Regions from separate parts of the Marinobacter sp. AN1 genome, predicted to be linked through region 1. Evidence: predicted binding sites of a transcription regulator. Region 1 holds the regulator's gene; the other holds the start of a gene.

Region 1 (4,200 bases):
TGGTTGGCTGTTGGCCATAGAGTTCCGGATGGATATGACTGCCACCGGACAACACGATGCCATCAAGCAGCGAGACATCGACCTTGCTACCGGGCCTGATGTAGTGGGTATGGGCTCCATAGAGCCTCAGCCCCAGGGCAATCAGTCGGTCTGCCGTACGTTTTCGGGACGGGCCGCTGATGCCGATGGTGAGGCCGGGTACTTCCTGTTCCGCGGCGTTATCGGTTTCAGACATAACCCCGGTTCTCCAGCCAGTGCTGGCAGCGGGTACGCCAGGTGCTGGTGAGGTTACGGAACGACAGGGTGCGGCTCTCCCGGAACAGGTCGTTCAGCTCCTGTTGATGTTCAGGGTTGGCGACAACCTGCTCCAGCACGACCCAGTCGTTCCAGACGGTGGAGAAGTGCCAGCGGGGGTTGTCGATGTCGCAGTCCGGGAGCCGGTAATGCAGGGTAGGGCGGGACTTGATGCGAGGGTCTTCCACATATTCTGCCAGCAGGTCCGCGTTGATATGGGCAAACAGTGGCAGCAGGTCGAGGGCCCGGTTGCGGGTAGGATTATCCTTCAGGTAATCCCGCATCAGGGTTTCCATATCCGGCGAATAGCCTTCTGCGACCAGCTTGTCGACGTATTTGCTCGCCCAAGGTTCAATGTAGGTGGTTACCTTGCGACTGAAGTCCAGCTGGTGACGGCCCTTCAGCCAGTCATACAGTGCCGCGAATGTCTGCAGGTAGCGGCGCAGTGTGTCTGCGTCCAGCGCAGGCAATTCGGGATTCAGCTGCAGGCCGAAGGCATAGAGAATGGCCTCACGGCTGCCTACGGCCCCGGCTTCCCGGAGGTGATCCACCAGGGCCTCAATGGTCTCCAGTGCCTCGAACGGGATGGGGGGCGAGACGATTTCCAGTGGCACCAGCCGCTCAGCCGCATAGTCAATAACGTCCATGGCATGGCCGCCCAGCTCGCGCAGGGACTCCGGCACCCTGTGGTCCTGAAGGTCCAGGTCCTTGATCGGGTCAGAGTCCAGTTCGACAGTGAACTCCCCCAGCGGCGAATCAATCCGGCTGACGTAGCGGCTGGCGGTGCTGGCCTTGCCGCCCAGCAGGTCGGCCGTCAGCGCTACCAGTTTTTCGTAGCCCAGGCCCGATATCTCGATTTCCACGCCCACCCGACGTTTTTCACCCTCGTCGGTCGTTAGCACATCGGGCATCTGGCAGCGCTCTGGCATGTATTCTTACTCCCTGAAAGTGGCACCGGATTGAGGTCAGTACGTCAATGTAACAGCTTCCCGGCCCGCTGGAAAAAACCTTGGTAACAGTTCACCTGTGCACCGCAGGCAGTTGTGCGGGGGTAAAAGTCGTGTCGGGGTTTACACTGGATAGAATACTGTATAAAGTTGAGTTACTGTATATAACACCAGCACTAGCCACGAGGGCCACTGCTCATGAAACTCACTGCGAGACAAAGCCAGGTACTGGACATCATCCGTCGTCACGTGGATGAAACCGGGTATCCGCCCACCCGTGCGGAGATTGCTGAAGAGCTGGGCTTCCGTTCGGCCAATGCTGCCGAGGAGCATTTGCGAGCACTGGCTCGCAAGGGTGCCATCGAAATGGTGCCGGGTACCAGCCGTGGCATACGCCTGCCGGAAGAAGAGCAGGACCCGGGGCTGCCGGTCATCGGCCAGGTGGCGGCTGGTAGCCCCATCCTTGCCCAGGAACACATCGAGGACTATTGCACCCTGCAGCCGGAGTTCTTCAACCCGTCTGCCGATTACCTGCTGCGGGTGCGGGGCATGAGTATGAAGGATATCGGAATACTCGATGGTGACTTGCTGGCAGTGCACCGTACCCAGGATGTCCACAACGGCCAGGTGGTGGTAGCCCGTGTTGGCGAGGAAGTCACGGTCAAGCGTTACCGGCGGGAAGGCCCCCAGGTTTACCTGGTGGCGGAGAACGAAGACTTTGAGCCGATTGTCGTCGACCTGCGGGAGCAGGAGCTGGTCATTGAGGGCCTCGGGGTTGGCGTGATTCGACAGTCCGACCTGCACCAGGTGCATTGATTGTTCAGGCTGGTGCCATCCGGTGTCAGCCCGTAGTATTCCGGGAGGAAGTCATGGAACAGCTGGGTTTGAGTGTAAACACAGAGTTGCTGCCGGTCGCCGAACCGGCACCGGAACCGCGTGGAAACGTGACCGAGGTAATTCTGCCGCCGGGGCAGGTAGAAAACTTCCAGTTGTTGTTGCCCATGCTGACCCAACTGAACCAGGAGCGGCGCTGGCTGGCCTGGATCGACCCGCCCCAGGAGCTGGTCAGCAAGTGGCAGACCATGCATGGAATTGTTGCCAGCGAGCTGCTGGTGCTGAGGTCAAGCCGCGACTATTCCGCTTTTGAGCTGGCAGAGCGGGCATTAGGGGCTGGTACCTGCCATGCGGTGGTAATGTGGACCACCCGGTTGTCGAATCGGGATTTCGGGGCGCTGGAGCAGGCATCTGCCCGCGGCCAGAGCCACGGGGTGATTCTGCGGTGCCGCTAATGACGCAACGTTGCCTGGTTAGTGCAGGGTGTGGTGGGCGTGCAGTTCGAAATCCTCCGGGTCGGCATCTTCCCAGTCTACAGCATCGTTGATGTGGCTCACGGCCTGGATGCCGGCGTCGATCATGGCGCGGGCAACGGTCATGTCGCGGTTTTCCATCAGCTCACGGGCTTCCTGGGAAAACGAGATCTTCACCAGCGGGGCCGACTCATCGTCCACACGCTTGAGCGCATAGTCGCCGTCGCTCAGTTGTACAATTTCAAAGAATGAAGGTGACATAGAATCCTTACATCAAGCCCGGGCTGCTACCATTCAGCATGGCGCTCGCCCAGGTCTGTCATGAATGCTTTCATGGCTGCCAGGGTTTCCAGCAGGCCGTCCGCAGAGCGATCGGGCCCGGCAGCCGTCGATACAGCGATAATATTCTCTTCCGATACCGTTTTCTGCTGCCGCGGAGGCTCGCTCTGGGCGACCTCCAGCTGCTCCAGGTGGTTCAGCCAGCTACCCGGGGTGCGGGCCAGGTCAGTCAACAGCTCAGCGTCCGGCGTATCGGCGATGAGTGTGGTCAGCTCTTCCACGGTGGCTGGCGTCGCCCGGTTTTGCTGGTGATAGCGGGCTACCAGGGCAAACATCAGTTTGCGAGCCCGCAAAGCCAGCTCAATAGCCCCCTGCAACGTGGCTTCCCGATCAGTGGCGGAAGCCTGCTTACGGGACAGTCCGGCCAACTGGGTTGCCAGGTAGAGCTTCTGTGACACCAGTGTCTGCCACTGTGCTGACATGGCTGGCTGTACCTCGTCGGATGAATCGCTGATTAACGGGGTATCTTACCAGAATCTGTGTGCAATTTCTTCCGCTTTCTGGCGCTGGCACGCGGCTGCGTGTGGCATTGTTTCGCCTGGCTCCCCATGGCCAGGCAGCGACTTTGTAGCGCCGTGGCCTGTATACTCGAACGAAGCTGCCTGAATTGGATAAGCCGTCGGCTTAACTCGGGCAACCCTGACAGTATACGGAGGCCTGGCATGACCAATGACGCCCATGAAGCCCTTGCAAGGCTGGATGAACGAATTGACCAGCTGCAACGGGCGCTGGAAGCCCGGGACTGGACGCGACTGGGTGAGCTCAACGCGGATGTCCGGACGCTGATTGACCCGGTGATGGATGCCATGGAGCAGAGACAGCTGGCGCCCACCGAGGTGCAGAAACGTTTGCGCACCCTGGAGCAGTTTGTGCAGCAGGCGGACTCAAGGGCACGCGAAGCCCGCGACGAAGCCAGGGAGGCGCTGGAGCAGGTAGGGCAGAACCGCAAGGCAGCCAGCACCTACGCCAGGGTGTCGGGGCGGGACCGTTCCTAGAGTCCGGGACACTAGCGTCCTGGACACTGGTAGATTGAGGGAGATTTCCGTCATATCAGGTCGCATCCTGCGATAACTGTGTGACCCGCGTCATAAAATTGACTCTCACCGATTAAACGTCTTAAATAGCGCTCAAACAATATCGCCGGACGGATCAGGGCTTCCCCGGGCCCGTGTCCGTTTTCCATGCTGTGCTGACCAAGAGATTCAATCTGAATGTCGATGACCGATACTGTGCTGGTGCTGAGCAGGGATGACTCACGGGCCAGGGATCTGAAAACCATACTGGAGTTCATTGGCAAGGAAACGGTACTGGAC
Region 2 (4,200 bases), 2.0 Mb from region 1:
TCATCTGAAAACGCCGAACTGCGCAAAGTGGGTCTGAAAGTCACGCTGCCCCGGGTGAAGATCTTCAATATCCTGGAAAATGCGGAAGAACACCACCTCAGCGCTGAAGACGTGTACAAGAAGCTGCTGGAGCAGGGTGATGATGTGGGGTTGGCCACCGTCTACCGGGTGCTGACCCAATTTGAAGCGGCCGGGCTGGTACTTCGCCACAATTTTGAGGGTGGCCATGCGGTATTCGAGATGGCGGGCGATGACCACCATGACCATATGGTGTGTACCCAGACTGGTGATGTGATCGAGTTCGTCGATGAAGTCATCGAGGAGCGTCAGCAGAAGATCGCAGCAGAGCACGGCTACGAAATCGTGGACCACAGCCTGATTCTTTACGTGAAGCCGCTGCAGAAATCCTGACCGCTTACCCTCACTGCTTTTCCAGGCATGCGGCCGTCTGTTGGCGGTCTCGTGTGCCTGTGTTACCTGCCAATACCAATTCGCTTTAAAAAACGGTCTAAAAAAAGAGCGCCGGGGCGGCGCTCGAAAAGCTCTCAGGTGAGAAGGGAGTCTGTGAGAGCCGAAGGAACATGCTTCGACCGCCCCGCAGGCGTTACTGCAGGGCGCGTAACCCGCTTAAGGGTTCAGTGATGGGTCGCCTGGCCCTTGGTGTACATTTCCCGGGCGTGTGCCAACGTTTGCTCGGTCATGTCCACCCCGCCCAGCATCCGGGCCACTTCGCTGATTCGTCCCTGATCGTTAAGGGTTTCGATTTTCGAGAAGGTGGCGTCTGCTTCTGTAAACTTGCTGACAAACAGGTGCTGGTGACTCTGGGCCGCCACCTGGGGCAGGTGGGTGACGCAGATGATCTGACCGCTTTCGCCCAGGGATCGCAGCAGGCGACCAACCACTTCCGCAGTACCCCCGCCAATGCCCACATCCACCTCGTCGAACACCAAAGTGGGGGTCGTTGACGTCTGGGCCACGACCACCTGGATAGCCAGGCTGATCCTCGACAGTTCACCGCCAGAGGCCACCTTGGCGAGCGGTCGTGCCGGCTGGCCGGGGTTGGCGCTGATCAGGAACTCGATCTCCTCGTTGCCGGTAGCGCTCGGTTCGTTATCGCTGGTGTCCAGCTGGGTAATGAACTGCATGGTGGGCATGCCCAGTTCGGTCAGCTCAGCGGCGACTCGCTGGTCGAGGGTAACCGCACCTTCGCGGCGGGTGTCGGAAAGCTTGTCCGCAACGGCCTGGTAGGCCTTGCGGTAGTTCTCCACATCGGCTTCCAGCTGTTCCAGGCTGCCCTCGCTGTCATCCAGTTCGGCAAGTTCGTCGCCCAGGCGCTGGTGCAGCTCGGGAAGCTCTTCGGGCTGAATGCGGTGTTTACGGGCCAGTTGATAGATGGCGCTGAGTCGTTCTTCCACTTCCTGCAGGCGCTGTGGATCCGCATCATAGTCTTCCACGAAGTGCGCCAGGTTGCTGCCGGCTTCCGTTAACTGGATCTGTGCCTCGTTCAGCATCTGCAAGGTATCCGCCAGGGCCGGGACTTCCACTGGCAGCTGTTCCAGCTGGGACAGGGCCTGACGCACCAGGTCTGCGGCGCTGGTTTCGTCCTCGGAGCAGAGCATCGACGCCTGGTGGCTGGCCTGGCGCACTGTCTCCGCGTGGCTGAGCTGTTCCTGTTCCTGTTCGAGGCGGGCTTGCTCTCCGTCCTCCAGTGCCAGGCGGTCCAGTTCTTCCACCTGGTAACGCAGCAACTGCAGGCGGGCTTCGGCTTCATCGGCATTCTGCTGGCGGCTCAACAGCCGGTCTCGGGCCTGGTGCCATTGTTTCCAGGCCAGGCGAGTCTTGATGGCCAGGTCTTCCGCGCCGGAGAATTCATCCAGCAGCCGGCGATGGGTGTCCTTTTTCAGCAACGACTGGTGCTGGTGCTGGCTGTGGATGTCCATCAGGGTGGCCCCCAGCTCCTTGAGCTGGTTCAGGGGGCAGGGCTGGCCGTTGATATAGGCCCGTGAGCGGCCGTCACGGCCGATGACCCGTCTGAGGATGCAATCGTTGCCGTCGTCCAGGTCCTGCTCTTCCAACCATTCCCGGGCTTCAGCGATACGGCTGATATCAAAGGTGGCGGTAATGTCGGCACGCTTGGCGCCATGGCGCACAGCGCTGGCATCACCACGGCCTCCCATGGCCAGCCCGAGTGCATCCAGCACGATGGACTTGCCAGCACCGGTCTCACCGGTCAGGGCGGTCATACCCTTCTGGAATTGAAGTTCCACCCGTTCCGCGATGGCGTAATTGGAAACCGTGAGTTGAGTCAGCATGCGGTGTCTCCCTGAGTCACGAATACTGTTGGCGTATACAGTATCTGTGAATATATACAGGTAAAAAGCTGTATGCAAACGGGTCTTCACTTCTTTTAGTGGGCAACCCTTTATTTCCCTGACGTTTTTGGTCACTGTTATCCCATTCGACTAACCCGATGGATGGTGACCAACATTGGATCAATGCACCCTCTACGAGCAGATTCTTGGGCTCTCGGCGCCTTGGTTCGTCTCAGATGTTGAGCTTGATAAAAACCAGAGTGAAGTCGTAGTCCAGGTCGACATAGACAAAGGCACAGCGCTTGTCTGCCCCCGATGTGGCCGTGCCTGCCCGGGTTACGACTCCCGGGAACGTCGTTGGCGCCACCTCGACACCTGTCAGTTTCGAACGCAGGTGGTTGCCCAGGTCCCCCGTGTGCAATGTCCGGAACATGGCTGTCTCACGGTCAGTGTCCCTTGGGCTGAGCAGAACAGCCGGTATACGCTGCTATTCGAAGCCTTCGTCATTAGCTGGCTCAGAGCAGCCTCTATCTCTGCGGTCAGCAAGCAGCTGCGCCTGAGCTGGACTGCCATCGACAACATCATGGAGCGGGCTGTGCGCCGGGGCCTTGCCAATGCGCCTGACCGAGATACGACCCAGCTGGCTGTCGATGAGACCGCATTTCGCAAAGGGCACGATTACGTAACGATCGTCTCCAACGGCCATGGGCAAGTTCTGTCCGTGGAAGACGGCAGGTCTGCACACAGCCTTGGCCGCTTTTACGCCAGCCTGGATGAGCCTCATAAGCAAGAGATCATCTCAATCTCCATGGATATGAGTCCGGCTTATCAGAAAGCGACGTTCGACCATATCGAGAAGGCCCATCGGAAGATCGCGTTCGATCATTTCCATGTCGCGCAGATGCTGACCCGAACGCTTGATGCCACTCGCAAGGCTGATATGAAACGAGCGGATAGCTCTATGCGGCAGGAGATTCATCGAAGTCGATACACTTGGCTACGACACCGTAAGGGCCTCGAAGGGCAGCAGATTCAGCAGATCAGGCAGTTGTCGGATGTACTCAAAGACACCGGTCTGGTGTGGTACCTCAAGGAGAAGGCGCGAGATATCTGGCGCGGCTACCGGGTTAAAGGCGCTCGTGCGGCGTGGCAAGAATGGATTCAAATGGCCCGGGTCACTGAGATTCGAGCTCTGATCTCCACGGCCAATCAACTCGAAATCAAGCTGTTTGGCATCCTCAACGCCATGCGTTTCCGGGCCTCCAATGGACTAGCGGAGGCAATCAACGGTCAGGTTCGAGCTTTAAAGGTCCGGTCCCGGGGATTCCGGAGCAAGGCGAGATTCAAACGGGCAATCTTGTTCCATTATGGCGGGCTGCCTATGGCGCCCAACCCACACGGATAAGTGAAGAGCCATGCAAACCCAGTGGTGCAATTTCTGTGAAACAGCAATGGTTGAAAGCGTTGGTTTGGGCCCCATATCCGTTGGCAAGTTTTCACCATCATTGGTTATTGGCGCGGCCAGCCGCGCACTCAGACACAAGCGGGAGTAGCAGATGAGCGCTGACGAGAATCGCAACGAGAATGTCGATGAAGAGCTGAAGGCGGAAGAGCGCGCCGGCGAGCCGGTTTCCGAGCAGCAGGAAGGGGAAACCCGGATCCGGAGAATGACGTGGATTCCATGGAAGCTCGCATGCAGGAGCTTCAGGACCAGATGCTCAGAACCCAGGCGGAGATGCAGAATGTCCGTCGTCGTGCGGAAATCGACGTCGAGAAAGCCCACAAGTTTGCGCTGGAGAAGTTCGTCAAGGAGCTGCTGCCGGTGGCTGACAGCCTCGAAAAGGCCGTGGAGAGTACTGAAAACCAGCAGAGCACTGATGAGCTGGTG

Evidence for each region. The regulator LexA, encoded in region 1, represses DNA repair genes until DNA is damaged. The targets are predictions, from matches to a motif close to CTGTNTNNNNANACAG.
Region 2: a site for LexA is predicted at 2,357-2,372, ahead of recN (DNA repair protein RecN). Genes of this name have one in related genera too.

Annotation. Positions count from the first base shown of each region.
Region 1 is NZ_CP110342.1:2,837,597-2,841,796, reverse strand. It holds gene LJ360_RS13060 (gamma-glutamyl-gamma-aminobutyrate hydrolase family protein) at 1-235, opposite strand, end outside; gene LJ360_RS13055 (amidoligase family protein) at 228-1,223, opposite strand; gene lexA (transcriptional repressor LexA) at 1,440-2,057, shown strand; gene LJ360_RS13045 (cell division inhibitor SulA) at 2,111-2,530, shown strand; gene LJ360_RS13040 (hypothetical protein) at 2,549-2,809, opposite strand; gene LJ360_RS13035 (DUF6586 family protein) at 2,836-3,309, opposite strand; gene LJ360_RS13030 (SOS cell division inhibitor) at 3,550-3,882, shown strand; gene LJ360_RS13025 (sigma-54 dependent transcriptional regulator) at 4,099-4,200, shown strand, end outside.
Region 2 is NZ_CP110342.1:833,422-837,621, forward strand. It holds gene fur (ferric iron uptake transcriptional regulator) at 1-411, shown strand, start outside; gene recN (DNA repair protein RecN) at 636-2,312, opposite strand; gene LJ360_RS03785 (ISL3 family transposase) at 2,488-3,717, shown strand; partial or broken gene grpE (nucleotide exchange factor GrpE) at 3,869-4,200, shown strand, end outside.